2 linked regions of the Parasedimentitalea psychrophila genome follow. The protein of the gene in region 1 binds, or shares a complex with, the protein of each later gene. Links are inferred from orthologs where the notes say so. Each region holds a gene or a part of one and is shown in the gene's direction. Other genes may lie near its edges.

Evidence for each region.
Region 2: the proteins of QPJ95_RS00825 (region 1) and uvrB are in contact, whole or in part, in a crystal structure (PDB 7EGT), measured with the Thermus thermophilus proteins. The link is inferred for Parasedimentitalea psychrophila from one-to-one orthologs. Residues at the interface, in WP_096412145.1 of Thermus thermophilus: His654, Arg656, Phe657, Gln666, Asp668, Glu669, Lys680, Arg681, Leu682, Ser683, Lys685, Tyr686, Ala687; in WP_096411307.1 of Thermus thermophilus: Glu23, Leu25, Arg26, Asp27, Gly28, Glu29, Arg30, Phe31, Arg55, Glu326, Asp327, Phe328, Glu379, Ser382, Gln383, His398, Gly400, Arg401.

Annotation. Positions count from the first base shown.
Region 1 is NZ_CP127247.1:172,125-177,594, reverse strand. The notes cover bases 1-3,001. They hold QPJ95_RS00825 (ATP-dependent helicase), read left to right. Parts: upstream 1-324; coding sequence 325-2,679; downstream 2,680-3,001. Other genes in these bases: QPJ95_RS00830 (alpha-hydroxy acid oxidase), read right to left, coding at 1-39. Outside these bases: QPJ95_RS00820 (DUF1127 domain-containing protein), read right to left, coding at 3,268-3,486; QPJ95_RS00815 (Mrp/NBP35 family ATP-binding protein), read left to right, coding at 3,780-4,844. UniProt on the Escherichia coli protein: A helicase with DNA-dependent ATPase activity. Unwinds DNA duplexes with 3'-5' polarity. Translocates on single-stranded DNA with 3'-5' polarity. Initiates unwinding more efficiently from a nicked substrate than double-stranded DNA.
Region 2 is NZ_CP127247.1:2,397,308-2,406,677, reverse strand. Bases 576-3,508 are described here. They hold uvrB (excinuclease ABC subunit UvrB), read left to right. Parts: upstream 576-910; coding sequence 911-3,106; downstream 3,107-3,508. Other genes in these bases: QPJ95_RS11660 (hypothetical protein), read left to right, coding at 3,333-3,508; QPJ95_RS11670 (ETC complex I subunit), read right to left, coding at 576-737. Also shown: QPJ95_RS11675 (GNAT family N-acetyltransferase), read right to left, coding at 1-425; more of QPJ95_RS11670, read right to left, coding at 426-575; more of QPJ95_RS11660, read left to right, coding at 3,509-3,956; QPJ95_RS11655 (aminoacyl-tRNA deacylase), read left to right, coding at 4,094-4,564; QPJ95_RS11650 (universal stress protein), read right to left, coding at 4,714-5,121; QPJ95_RS11645 (antibiotic biosynthesis monooxygenase family protein), read right to left, coding at 5,513-5,833; QPJ95_RS11640 (hypothetical protein), read left to right, coding at 5,998-6,663; QPJ95_RS11635 (HugZ family pyridoxamine 5'-phosphate oxidase), read left to right, coding at 6,689-7,171; QPJ95_RS11630 (glycosyl hydrolase family 28-related protein), read right to left, coding at 7,172-9,370. UniProt on the Escherichia coli protein: The UvrABC repair system catalyzes the recognition and processing of DNA lesions. A damage recognition complex composed of 2 UvrA and 2 UvrB subunits scans DNA for abnormalities.

The DNA of each region.
Region 1 (5,470 bases):
CAGATCAGCGATGGCGGGGTAGCGGCTGTGTAGATCCATGGCGGATTTGTGGGAAAGCTCGCGGAAAAAATCAAGTGCTGCGGTGCAGCAAAAGGTGAAATCGAAACATTCAGCAAGAAAATCGGTCGATTTTGGTCATTCTGTTCCGATCTATAGGGGCTGAGCGGTCAAAAGTTACAGGAGCGATTGTGGGGTGACGTGAAATTTAGCGTCAGTGGTGCCGTAAGTCGGTTGATAGGGGGAATGAAAGAGCGTAAAAAATTCCGGGAACATTGTGTGAACGTCCTCTTTCGCGCTGTAGTGAATCACGCTAGGATCACGCCCATGAGCAGTTTTGATGAAATGGACGCCTTTGAAGGCGCCTCGCTATCCTCGCGCGCAATGGCCGCGCGGCCCCAGCCTTATCTTGATGGGCTGAACCCTGCTCAGCGGGAGGCGGTCGAATGCCTGCATGGTCCGGTGCTGATGCTGGCGGGGGCGGGCACCGGCAAGACCAAGGCGCTGACCGCGCGGATTGTGCACCTGCTCACCACCGGCGCGGCCCGCACCAACGAGATTCTGGCGGTGACCTTCACCAACAAGGCGGCGCGCGAAATGAAAGAACGGGTCGGCGGCATGCTGGGCCAACCGGCCGAGGGCATGCCCTGGCTGGGCACCTTTCACGCGATCTGTGTCAAACAGCTGCGCCGTCATGCCGAACTGGTGGGGTTAAAGAGTAACTTCACCATTCTGGATACGGATGATGTGATCCGGCTGCTGAAGCAACTGATCCGCGCCGAAGGCATTGACGACAAGCGCTGGCCCGCCCGGCAACTGGCCAATGTCATCGACGGCTGGAAGAACAGTGCGCTGACACCGCAACGGGTGCCGGTGGCCGATGCCTCGGCCTATAACGGCATGGGCGTTGATCTCTATGCGCAGTACCAGACCCGCCTGCGGGAGCTGAACGCGGTGGATTTTGGCGATCTGCTGCTGCACATGGTGACGATACTGCAGACCCACAGCGATGTGCTGGAGCAATACCAGCGCTGGTTCCGCTTTATCATGGTGGACGAATACCAGGATACCAACGTCGCCCAGTATCTCTGGCTGCGGCTGCTGGCGGCGGGGCACAAGAATATCTGCTGCGTTGGCGATGATGACCAGTCAATCTATGGCTGGCGCGGCGCCGAGGTCGGCAACATCCTGCGCTTTGATAAGGATTTCCCCGGTGCCAAAGTGGTGCGGCTAGAGCAGAACTATCGCTCAACGGAGCATATTCTGGCGGCGGCGTCTGGCGTTATTGCCGGCAATGAAGGCCGCCTGGGCAAAGAGCTGTGGACTGCTGCCAAGGGCGGCGAAAAGGTCCGGCTGATTGGCCACTGGGACGGCGAGGAAGAGGCGCGCTGGATCGGCGAAGAGATCGAAGCGATGCAGCGCGGCACCCGCGGGATGGAACCCCGAGATCTGGATGACATGGCCATTCTGGTGCGTGCCTCGCATCAGATGCGGGCGTTTGAGGATCGGTTCCTGACCATTGGTCTGCCCTACCGGGTGATTGGCGGGCCGCGATTCTATGAGCGGCTGGAGATTCGCGATGCCATGGCCTATTTCCGCGTGGTCACCAGCCCGGATGACGATCTGGCCTTTGAACGCATCGTCAACACCCCGAAACGGGGGTTGGGCGACAAGGCACAGCAGACCATCCAGATAACGGCGCGGGAAAATGGCGTTTCGCTGATCGAGGGCGCTCGTCTTGCAATCGAAGGCGGGCTGATCAAAGGCAAAGGCGCCGGTAAGCTGCGGCAACTGGTCGAAGATGCGGCGCGTTGGAGTCGTTTGGCCGGTGGCGGCGACATGACCCATATGGATCTCGCCGAAATCATCCTGGACGAGTCCGGCTATACCACCATGTGGCAGAACGACAAAACCCCCGATGCTCCGGGCCGGTTGGAGAACCTCAAGGAGCTGGTCAAGGCGCTGGAGAATTTCGAGAACCTGCAAGGGTTTCTGGAACACGTCAGCCTGATCATGGACAATGCCTCCAGTGATTCTGGGCAGAAGGTGTCGATCATGACCCTGCACGGCTCTAAGGGGCTGGAGTTTCCGGCGGTGTTTCTGCCGGGCTGGGAAGACGGGCTGTTCCCCTCGCAACGCTCAATGGATGAAAGCGGCCTGAAGGGTCTCGAAGAAGAACGCCGACTGGCCTATGTCGGGATTACCCGGGCCGAGGAGGTCTGTACCATTTCCTTTGCCGGCAATCGGCGGGTGTTTGGCCAGTGGCAGTCGCAACTGCCGTCGCGGTTCATTGACGAGCTGCCTGAGCAACATGTCGAGGTGTTGACGCCGCCGGGCCTGTATGGCGGTGGGTACGGCGCGGCGGCCCCGGCCGAGTCGCCGCGCTCGACCATCGAGGAAAAGATGGCGCAGGCGGATGGCTATAATTCGCCAGGCTGGAAACGCATGCAATCGCGCGCCGGACAGCGCGGTATGGCGCAACCCAAAGCCGCCAAGAATCAGGTGATTGATGCCACGGTGGTGTCGAGCTTCACCATGGGAGACCGGGTGTTCCACCAGAAGTTCGGCTATGGGATGATTGCCGGTATCGACGGCGATAAGCTGGAAATCGCGTTCGACAAGGCAGGGCTGAAAAAGGTTGTGGCGGCCTATGTCTCGGCTGGCGACGATATTCCGTTTTAAAACGAGCCTGATTTAGTGTGCCAGCCTGAGGATTCAAATCGTTCGCGCGGCTCGGCCGTCGGTCAGTATTGTGAAATGGCAAAATTAAAAATCTAAAACGGGCAGCGGTCAGCTGCGGATCGGATTGCGGTGCAATCCGATCCGGGCGTGGCGGTGGCGCGCAGCATGGCTGCGCGCCACCGCCACGCCATCGCCCTAAATCAACCTGATCAATTGTCGCAGGCGAAAGCTGGCTGCGGTTGTGCAACTCAGTGCTGTCACCGCAATCCACTACTGGGGCACGGCAGGGCTGGACTGGGGATGGTAGGGCTGTGGGTTTTTGGCAGCCTTCGACAGCCAGATCAGCGGCGCAGATGGCCTCGATGTCGAACACTGTGAAAATTGAATTGGGCAAAGAAAAACGACGGTGCCAGGGAGGAGGAAAAGCACCGTCGTTCTTTGCAACACCGAGAGTTTCAGGGAGGAGGAAGTCCCGGTGTATTCAGACCCGGTTTTGAACCGGTATAAGGTGCGACAGCATCAGGGAGGAGGAGGATGCTGCCGCGTAGGACAGGTCTTTTAAGGGAGGGGAAAAAGACCTGATCTCTGTCAGTTGACGCCGTAGGCTGCCTCGTGTGCGACGGTCTGCAACATCGAGCGGTTCAGACCCAGATCCGCCAGTTCACGGCGGCTCAATGTTGAGAGCTCGTTCAGGGTTTGGCGATACTGACGGTATTGAGTGAAGCGCGCCCAAGCGGCCTCGGCCAAGGTGACAGGGGCGCATAACAGCGATAGTTTTGAAGTGCTGATGTGATCGATTGCAGCCATTGTCTTGGTCCTTGGTGTATTTCGGTGCGTTGCCTAGGTGGCGTTGCTTGAGGCCAAAATAGGAATTTGCTGCAGACGCACAATCCCCAACTTGGGCATTTCTGCTATGCAGCATTTGCATGGGTCGGGGGTTGTAATCTTCAATTGCCTGATTCCTTGTCATCTCGGGCTGGCGATGCCTGAACCTTGGGCGCAAAATATCTCGGCCTCGGTGCTGGACCGGCAGAGCATCCGGGGTTTTGGTTGGCTGCGCCACGGCCTATATGTGGCAGAGCAAGGATCAGGAGGCCGAAATGGCAGTGACGCAGGTAGAGATATATGAGGCATTGGAGCGACTGGAGCTGCCGGACGGCGGCAATCTGGTGTCGCGCGACATGCTGCGGGCGTTGCGGATAGAGGCGGGCAAGGTCAGTTTTGTGATAGAAGCCCCCAGTCCGGAAATTGCCAAGCTGATGGAGCCATTGCGCCGTGCCGCCGAGGATGTGGTGCAGCGTTTGGAGGGGGTGCAGGCGGTTTCGGTTGCCTTGACGGCACATGGGCCGGCCGCAGCGGCGCCAAGCCTAAAGTTCGGCGGGCACGCCAAGCCGCAGGCCGCTCCGATGAAGCCCTCAGGCGTGCAGCACATTCTGGCGGTGGGCTCGGGCAAGGGCGGCGTTGGGAAATCTACTGTTGCCTCAAACCTGGCTGTGGCGCTGGCCCGGCAGGGGCGCAAGGTGGGATTGCTGGATGCGGATATCTACGGTCCCAGCCTGCCGCGCATGATGGGGGCCAGCGGCCGCCCGGCCAGCCCGGATGGCAAGACCATTGAGCCGCTGCAGGCCCATGGTGTCACTTTGATGTCAATCGGCTTCATGCTGGAGGACGACAAGGCGGTGATCTGGCGTGGCCCCATGCTGATGGGCGCATTGCAGCAGATGCTGGGGCAGGTCAATTGGGGGCAGTTGGATGTGCTGATCGTTGATTTGCCGCCGGGCACGGGGGATGTGCAGTTGACGCTATGCACCAAGGCCGAGCTGACCGGCGCCATTGTGGTGTCGACGCCGCAGGACGTGGCGTTGCTGGATGCGCGCAAGGCACTGGATATGTTCAAGACCCTGAAGACGCCGGTGCTGGGCCTGATCGAGAACATGTCGTTGTTTACCTGCCCGGATTGCGGCAGTGAGCATCAGATCTTTGGCCACGGCGGCGTCACTGCCGAAGCCGAGGCGATGGGTTTGCCGCTGCTGGGGGTCTTGCCGATTGATCTTGAGACCCGCCTCTGCGGAGACAATGGCACGCCGGTGGCGGCAGGCGAGGGGGTGATGGCGCAGGCCTATGCGCGCATCGCCGAGGGGTTGGTCCGGGGTGGGATGGCCTAACGGATCCCCACTCAAGCGATTTGAAACTTTCGACCCGGCCCACCTGTTCAGGTGGGCCATTGTTTGTCCGGAGGTAGAGGAGGGCTGGGATCGGCGGGCCTTGGAGTATCCTTTGGGAAATCATGGGGTGGCTGGGAATTTATGGGCGCGCTGGGCGATCATGGGCGTAGAACCGATCGTTTGGGGTGGAATTCCGGAATTCCCTCGAATCAAAATTGATTCGAGGCTGTGAAACTCAATACGCCCGTGGATTGCTTGGGGATAACTCGGGAACATTAAGTGAACGTAAATTGAAAAGCGGATTCGGATGAGATTTTTTGGGAAATTGAGGGAATTTTTTTCACGCTTGCTTAAGCACTGTATGTTGTGTGTAGCATGCTGAAATCATCTACTCATGGCGTAGTGTGATCAATTAGTAGGCACTAAATTAAATTAAATTTGGGTCTTGTTATGGTATTTGAGGAGGCCGTTCAGAAAAAATCGTTGCCAGACCATGAAGTCCCATAGTATCCCAGTATACATCGAATGAGACGAAGAGCACGGGGCACTACAAAGACCCCAAACATAAAAAACTAAGAGCAGGTATCATACAGGCCTTCGCTTTCATCAGATACTGAGAGATCCGG
Region 2 (9,370 bases), 2.2 Mb from region 1 along the record:
TGGTAATCCGAAAACGGCGGGCATTCGACAAATCCAAGCGACGCATAGAGACGGCGCGATGCCATGAATTCATCCTTTGAGCCGGTTTCGAGATAGACCCCCGTCGCAGCCTCATTGCGGGCAAGGGTCAATAAATGCTGCAGCATCGCCCGTCCGGCACCGCTGCCGCGGGCCTCGGAAACTGTGTGCATTGATTTCAGCTCAAGCGCCCCATCCGCAAGGGTCTTGAGCGCCCCCATGGCAATCGCCACGCCGCCGCGCTGCAGCAGAAACAGCCGCGCATCCGGGGCGTCCAGATCAGATTGGCCCTCGGCGTGACAGCTCTCAGCCGGGGACTGCGCCGCCATCTGGGCAAGGTGGCGGCGAATCAACCGCGCCGCCTCCGGATCACCGCTTGGCGCCAGCCTGATTTCAAATGCCGACATTTAGTGGGTCCAGACGCCGCGCCTGAAGGTGGCGAAATTCTCGCCATAGCCGCCGGGGCGGACATTGACCTTGCGGGGCGTGGGTTCAACAACCTGTGCGTCAATGCCATGGGCAGCGGCATAATCCACCGCAGCCTCTTTGCTGTCAAAGCGCAAACGAATCTGGGTCTGGGTGTCATCGGACGAGGTCCAGCCCATCAGCGGGTCAACTTCACGCGCGTTGGCCTGGGCATATTCCAGCACCCATTTGCGTGTCCGTGCCATGCCCGAGGTCATCGCATTTCTGGCTGGCTTGAAAATCCGCGCTTGCATTGCCGTCTCCTGCTCATTCACTGCACCCGTTATGCGCAAAAGCGCCCGGCGCGGCAAGCTGCCTTTTACCTCACATTGCCGGTGATTTCCGTGGCTTTGCCCACATCCGTACGAATCCGCTTGAACAAGAACAAAAACAGATCAAAATCCGCCACCAGACAGGAGAGCCACTTATGCCCTATGCCCATTCCGACAGTTCCACCCCCAGCATGGGGTCAACGGATGTGCGCGAGCGGCTTAAGCTGGAGGGCGGTAAGGCTTTTGTGCTCAATACCACATTTGAACCGGCCGGCGATCAGCCCACTGCCATTGCCGAACTGTCTAAGGGCGTGTTCGACGGCGAGCGTGATCAGGTGCTGCTGGGGGCCACCGGCACCGGCAAGACATTCACCATGGCCAAGATAATCGAAGCCACCCAGCGCCCCGCCATCATTCTGGCCCCGAACAAGACACTGGCGGCGCAATTATACGGCGAATTCAAAGGCTTCTTCCCGGACAACGCGGTCGAATACTTTGTCTCCTTCTATGATTACTACCAGCCCGAGGCCTATGTGGCGCGCTCTGATACCTTCATCGAGAAGGAGAGTCAGATCAACGAACAGATCGACCGGATGCGCCACTCGGCCACCCGGGCATTGCTGGAGCGCGACGACGTGATCATCGTCGCCTCGGTGTCCTGCATCTATGGTATCGGTAGCATCGAGACCTATGGCGCCATGACCCAGGATCTGAAGGCCGGTGAGACCTATGACCAGCGCCAGATCATGGGCGATCTGGTGGCGCAGCAATACAAACGCAACGATCAGGCGTTCCAGCGCGGCTCGTTCCGGGTGCGCGGTGATTCCCTGGAAATCTTTCCCGCCCACCTGGATGACCGCGCCTGGCGGCTGTCGTTTTTTGGTGATGAGCTGGAGGCGATCACCGAATTCGACCCGCTCACCGGCGAACGCACCGGCACATTTGAGCAGATTCGCGTCTACGCCAACTCGCACTATGTGACCCCCAAACCGACCCTCAATCAGGCCATCATCAAGATCAAGGAAGAGCTGCGGCTGCGGCTCGACCAGTTCGTCAACGAGGGCAAACTGCTGGAGGCACAGCGGCTGGAACAGCGCTGCAAGTTTGATCTGGAGATGCTGGAGGCCACCGGCCATTGCAACGGCATCGAGAACTACTCGCGCTACCTAACCGGCCGCGCCCCCGGTGAGCCGCCCCCCACCCTGTTTGAATTCATCCCCGACACTGCCATCGTCTTTGCCGACGAGAGCCACGTCTCGGTGCCGCAGATCGGCGGCATGTACAAAGGTGACTTTCGCCGCAAAACCACCCTCGCCGAACATGGCTTCCGGCTGCCGTCGTGCATGGACAACCGCCCCCTCAAATTTGAGGAATGGGACGCCATGCGGCCGCAATCGGTGTTTGTCTCGGCCACCCCGTCGAAATGGGAGCTGGAGCAGACCGGCGGCGTGTTCACTGAACAGGTGATCCGCCCCACCGGGCTGCTGGACCCGCCGGTGGAGATCCGCCCTGTGGAAATGCAGGTCGATGATCTGCTGGACGAGGTGCGCATTGTCACCGGCAACAACATGCGCACCCTGGTCACCACCCTGACCAAACGCATGGCCGAGGATCTGACCGAATATATGCACGAACAGGGCATCAAGGTGCGCTATATGCACTCGGACATCGACACCCTGGAACGCATCGAGATCCTGCGCGATCTGCGCCTTGGCGCCTTTGACGTGCTGATCGGCATCAACCTATTGCGTGAGGGTCTGGATATCCCCGAATGTGGTCTGGTTGCGATCTTAGACGCCGACAAAGAGGGTTTCCTGCGTTCCGAGACCTCGCTGGTGCAGACCATCGGCCGTGCCTCACGCAACGCCGAAGGCCGGGTGATCATGTATGCCGACAAGATCACCGGCTCGATGGAGCGCGCGTTGAACGAGACCAACCGCCGCCGCGCCAAGCAAGAGGCCTATAACATCAAGCACGGCATCACCCCGGAGACGGTGAAGAAAAACGTCGAGGATGTGCTGGCCGGTCTCTACCCCGGCGACACCGACCAGTCCCGCGTCACCGCCAGTATCGACAAACCGCTGCACGGCGCCAATCTGGAGACCGTTCTGGCAGGGCTGCGCACCGATATGCGCAAAGCGGCTGAGAACCTTGAGTTCGAAGAAGCCGCCCGCCTGCGCGACGAGGTCAAACGGCTGGAGGCGGTGGACCTGACGATTTCCGACGACCCAATGGCGCGTCAGTATGCGGTTGCGAGGGCGTCTGAGGCAGCAGTGAAGTCGCGCGGCCGGTCCACGGCGGGGAAAGGTGGGACGCGAAACTACCGGGGCAAGTCGCAGAAGAAGTTCTAGTGTAAAATAGGGCAGCGCCTGACCTTGGGTGGGCGCAAAGCGCCTTCCCGGGGGGAAGGTCAGGCGCGGCCCGTGCTTTGCACGGGCATTGGTGGATTACTCCCGCCCTCCGCCGCCGCCGCCGGATCAGCCTCGCCCGCCAAGGGGCACAAATAGCACCAACCATCGCAAAACTGCGGGCCAGGCTGGCAAACCATGCTAGGCTCACTGCAAAGGAGCCATTGTAATGTTAAAGCATTTTTTAAGTGTCATTCTGATTATTCCCTTTCTTGCTTTGCCGCTGACCGCCTCCGAATACGGCGGTGGCGAAGGTGGCAGTGAAGGTGGCAGTGAAGGTGGACGCGGCGACGAGGGCACCGGCCTGCAAAACAGAACCACGCGGCTCATTGTCAATATTCTGACCAATGATTTCGGCCGCTGCCGCAGAGAGAAAAAGATCTATCGCTGGGACTGCTATCGCAAGACCTACCGCTTTGCGGTCAGCCAGTTGAACGGCCGCCTCAGCTACTCCCACGCGCAGGATGCATTGCGCCACGTCGAGCAGGAGCTGGACCAGATCATCGCGCAGCACCGCGACCGGACCAAGCCCAAGAAGCGCCGGATGCTGCAGAGCTACGTCGCCATCAAACCCGAGGCAATTCCCGCCGCGCGGGCCCGCACCGAACGGGCGATGGAACAGGCACAGACCATGTTGCTGCGGGCGCCCTCGCACACCCAGTCGCACTATGTTCGCATTGCCGATGCCATCAATTCCAACAAGGTCCTGCTGCGCTCGGCGCTGCTGATGCTGCCGAACCGGTTGATCCGCCTGGCGCTGGTGTTTGCCAAATCCACCAAGCTGTCACTCTAATCCGGCCGCAGGGCTTGCCCTTACCGGGCAACAGGGGCACAGTGGAGCCCCACTCGAAACCTCAGGGCGCCCAGGCCGCGCCGCTGATTTATGAGCCGTGCGGCCATGGGGCACCCGTCATCCCGACGGAGAAGCCAATGACCATTGCCGCACGCCTGAAACATCACCTCGAGGCCCAGGGTCTGCCGTTTGACATGATCGCCCACCCCTATGCCGCCACCGCCAGTGGCTGCGCCGAAGCGGCGCATGTGCCCGGCGACCATCTGGCCAAATCGGTCCTGATCCATATGGAAGAAGGTCCAATTCTGGCCGTTGTGCCCTCGAACCACCATGTGGATCTGAGCCAATTGCAAGCCATGCTGGATCGCCGCCTGGGGCTGGCCGCCGAAACCGAGATCCAGATGCTATTTGACGACTGCAACCTAGGCGCCGCGCCGCCCGTCGGCGCGGCCTATGACGTCCCCACCATCGTCGACAACAGCCTGTCGGGCCTCGACAAGGTCTGGTTTGAGGCTGGCGACCACCAAACACTGGTCGAAATGCAGGGTCGGCATTTCGACCAACTGATGCAGGGGGCAAAGCACGGCTCATTCTGCACCCTGCACTAACCGGAGCACGAACCGGTGCACGAACCGATGCCAACGCCAAGCGCCAACCGCTCAGAAGCAGCTGGCGCTTGATATTTTGTGCGGACCCGAATGATCCTCGCTTATGGCAGGATCATGTAAGCGCGGGCTGAAATTTCAACAGCCACGATTTAGCGCAAGACATGCACAGCGCAGGCCGCGTGGCGGACCACTTGCGAGGCGGTGGAGCCCAGCAGCAGATCCTGCATTCCCGGACGATGCGAGGCAATGATAATCAGATCCGGATTGTTGGTTTCAGCCCAATCCAGAATGGAGCGTCCCGAATGGCCCTCGATCACCACACCGATAGCATGCGGCAGAGTGGCGGCCAGGCTGTCCAGCTCGGTCTGCAGCGCTAAGCGGGCCTGGGCCAGATAATCAAGCGGCATATAAGAAATGGCATAGGCCGGTATGTGCTCAACCACATGCAACAGGGTGACCGCGCCACCGGAGGTGCACAGGGTCTTGGCCAGTTTCAAGGCGCCGGTGATATCGCGATCGGGATCAAAGGAAATGGGCACCAGAATTTTGTGATACATCAAAGGTCTCCTTGTGTTTTCTCCTCACAGACTGCGCCGAAATGCCGACTGTTTCCTTGATCCAAGTCAACCCGGTTATTTGAGCCAGGCCAAGCATTTAGCAGCAGGCACACCGCCCCATAACACCGCCAGAGACCTGTCCTCTGACAGATAGCGCATCCGAGCCTCTGACAGATAGCGCATCCAAGCAAATAACCCAGTCGCCAGTCAGGTTTTATTGCGGCTCACACCGGTATCCAAGGCGAATTCAGAGGCGGTTTCAGAGGCGGTTTCAGGGCCTGGCTGCAAGGCAGCATGGGGGCCAGCCCCCTTTTGGCCTGCGGCCAATTCACCCCCGGGATATTTTTGGCCAGATGAAGCCCCGCAGGAGAGGCATCGAAACGCGCCGCCGTTACCCGAAGGTGTCGGCGACATCATACATCACCGGCTCAAAACTGCGGCACAGCCCGTTAAGCTTGCGGTTTCGCTGGCGCATTTCCGGGGTGCGGAGCATGGCCAGAAAATCCTCGCGTCTTTGCCATTGGGAATAATTGGCAATCCGGGTCTGTGCGTCATTGACATGCAGGCCCGCTGCGATGAACCCCGGTTGCAACGAGATAAACTCGGAATAGGCTGCGGTCAGGGCGTCCAGCAGGTCCTGGCAGGTGCCTGGGGTCATTTCAAACGTCGTGATGACAGTCTGGATATCAGCGGTTTTGGCTATTGTTGGCATTGGCTCCTCCGTTGAAGATCTTCAGCCTAGCCGGGTTTTCATCGCAAACAGAAGTGTTTTCAGCAATCTGTGCGTTAAATCCCTGGCGACTGGCCACGCGGCTCCGACAAAGTAACCTTTTGTTAACCGCGCGTATCACCCAATGGACGCTGGGATTATTTGTCATGTTGCGTGGTTTTATCCTTATCTGGCTCTTGGTTCTGGGCCCGACCGCGGCCCGGGCCGGCGCCTGGATGCGTGATCAGGGCAGCGGCTTTGCTGCGGCCAGTGCCACTTTGCGCCACAGCTTTGGCGCCTGGTCGTCGGAACTTGGATTTTATGGAGATTTTGGCCTGTCTGCTGGGCTGACACTTGGCATCGACCTGAATGACACCGATAATTTGTCCGGGCATGCGCTGGTCTTTGCCCGCATACCGCTCGAACTCCTGCCCTCTGGCCACCATCTGGCAACGGAACTGGCCCTAGGCGGAGCCCATTCGCAGAACCGATGGAGGCCGATGCAGCGGCTGACACTGTCCTATGGCCGGGGTTTTGACAGCGCCTGGGGGCCGGGCTGGCTGGCGGTCGACGGCGCTTATGAAATGCGCGGAACCAGCCCGGATCCGATCCTCAAACTGGACGCCACCATAGGCCTGACGGAGCAGAGACGCCTGCGACCGATGCTGCAGATTGAAACCGCCAAGATCTCAGGTCAGCGCCTGTTCTACAGCATCACGCCTTCGCTGCAGATCCCGCTGCCACAGCAGGTTCAGCTGCTAATTGGCCTCGAGCATCGGGTGGCCCCGCAACGCAGTCTTGGCCTCAAAGTCGGAGTGTGGCACAGGTTCTAGAGCATCGACGAGGACCCAAGACACAATGACCAGCCCAATCCGCCCCACCGACGACCAGGCCCGTGCTCTGGCGCAGAGCCTGATGAGTAAGGCCCGATTTGCAGCACTTGCGGTGGTGCTGGACAGCGGCGCACCACTGGTGACACGGGTGGGTTTTGGGGTTGATCCCGAGGGCCGCCCGCTGAGCCTGGTGTCATCGCTGTCGATGCACAGCGGTGCCTTGCAGGCCAATCCGCTCTGTTCGCTGCTGGTGGGGGAGCCCGGCGTCAAGGGCGACCCGCTGACCCATCCGCGTCTTAGCCTGATCTGCCGGGCCTCGTTCCTGCGTCACGCGGATGACGGCTACGGCGCGTTGGCCGCGCATTACCTGCGCGACCATCCCAAGGCCAAATTATACATCGGCTTCGCCGATTTTGCCTTTGTCCGCTTTGATATCCGCGAGGCCCATCTGAACGGCGGCTTCGGCAAGGCCTTTCATCTGACGCCGCAAGACCTGAACCAAGGCTGATCATTTATCCATCCGCAGGGTCAGTTGCACCTCACCCTTCACCGATTCCTCCCAGACCAGATCAACCTGATCCTTATTGCTGCCCTGTTCCAGATTGGCGTAAGGCATGGCATGGCGGGTTGAGCCGCCGCTGGTGGTGATCGGTCCCAGCGCGATGACACTGTCCACCCCGCGCGAGCGGCCGCCAAAGGGCAGCGCATCCACCGGATCAACGGTCCATGTCTTGGCCGCCGAGGATTGCACATGGCGGATCCGCGCTGGGTTGGCCACCAGGGCATCGACGTTGTGGAAGCTATTGCCCGCGAAGAACACGTTTTTCGAGCGGCTGAAATCAAGCCCGGAGAAGCTGGTGTCCACCCGCTCAGCCCGGTCGATGTTGCCGTTGATCGAGCGGAATTTATTGCCACCCACCGAGACTCCGTTCAGGAAATGGCCGCTGCCATGCGGCTTGACCACGATATAGCTGAACCAAGGCGCCACATCCCCCGACAGGAACACATTGTCCGAGATCGACAGTGAGCTGAACGAAAACCCGGAGGTGAAATCCGGGGTTGGATCCTGCTCGTTGGTCCATTCAATAAAGCAATTGTCGATATAATTGTCCGACACCGTGGTGGAACAATAGGTGCTGGCCAGGATCAGACCCGCTGTGCGCACACCACCCGCAACTGAATCTCCCTGAAAGAAGTGATTGCCGGCCACCGTATTATTGCCCCCGGCCAGCAAGGCAAAATGGCGAAACTTGGTGACCCGGTTGTTGCGCAGCTTGGCGTCATTGGCGTTGACGTTCAGCGCCACCGAGCTGCGGTCCGGGACATCTTCGGCTTCCTCGGATGACAGGAACTGGCAATGGTCGACCAATATGCCCTGACAGCCGGTGCCAATCGATGAAATGCCGCGATCCTTGGGGCGGGAGATAAAGCAGTGATCCAGGCTGAACACCGACCCGGCCGGCGACAGGCGAATGGCGCTGCAATGGCTGTTGCACTGCAGTTCGACCTCAGTAAGGCCAAATTTGCTGAGCGCGCTGAAGCCGCTGAAATCCAGCATGTATTTGAAATCCCTGAAGGTGAACACCTGTGTGCCCGCCGCATCATAGAGCGGCGCATTCAGGGTCAGTTCACCGGCGCCGGTGTTCTTTGATTTCACATAGATCTCGCGGCCGACCCCGGCGCCCTCGACCAGGGCCCCTACCGGGACATTGGCGATGTCCGCCACCAATGACAGCGTGCGCGAGTCATTGGGGTCATAGGTGGCCTGAGAGGTCACCGTCACGCTGTCCCAGGCCGCCCCCGACTGCGCCTCGATCTGGCCATTTCGGATCACCCGGCGGGTGGCGTAACTGGTCTTGTTGGGCACTGCCGCCTGCATATCTATCGGCGCGCTGAGGCTGACCTTGCGGCCTCCCAGATCCAGCGATTCATGGTCCGCGTTGTTGAGCAGCGCCTGAAACGCTTTTTTAAACCCCAGCTCCTCGTTGCCAAAGGCCGCTGCATAGGTGGGAAAGTCAAAATCCCTGGTCAGCAACAGCATCTTGTCGGAGGCCATGGTGACGGTGCCCTCAAACACCACGCGGTGGTTCAGCGACACCGTGTCATCCAGCTGAAACACCCCGGCAGGCACCAGAATACGGCGACCATCGGCGGCATCATCTGCCGCCTCAAAGGCTGGGGCATCATTGCTCACTCCATCGCCAACAGCGCCAAAATCGGTGACATCCACCAGGCTGAGCATATCGCGCAGATAGGCGCTGGTGATGTCGGTGATTTCGATATCATCAATCCGCAGCACGCCGCCGCTGGCGCCGGTCAGGTCCAGCCCCATATGGCCGTAACTGGCATTGCGCCCCCAGGCCATATCGACGCCGCCGCGGGCGCCGGTGCCGACAATGGCACTGATCTCGACCACCTCGCCATAGTTGGTGAGCGTGGTGCTGGGGCCGGTTTCCACCACCCCACTGATATGGCTGCTGCCGGAGCCGCCAGCCCAGGCGGCGATCCGCACGCTGGGCAGCGCGCCACTGACCGCTTTGATGCGCGCCTTGATCTGCAGGTAACATCCCGGCAGCAGCGGGGTTTGCCCCATGTGGCGCAGTTTTTGGGTGGCCTCGGTCTTTTGCAGCTCCAGGCAGCCACCAAAATCGGCATCCGCAGGCACAAAACCCGCGTTCACCGCATTGTCGTATGTATCAGACCCCGG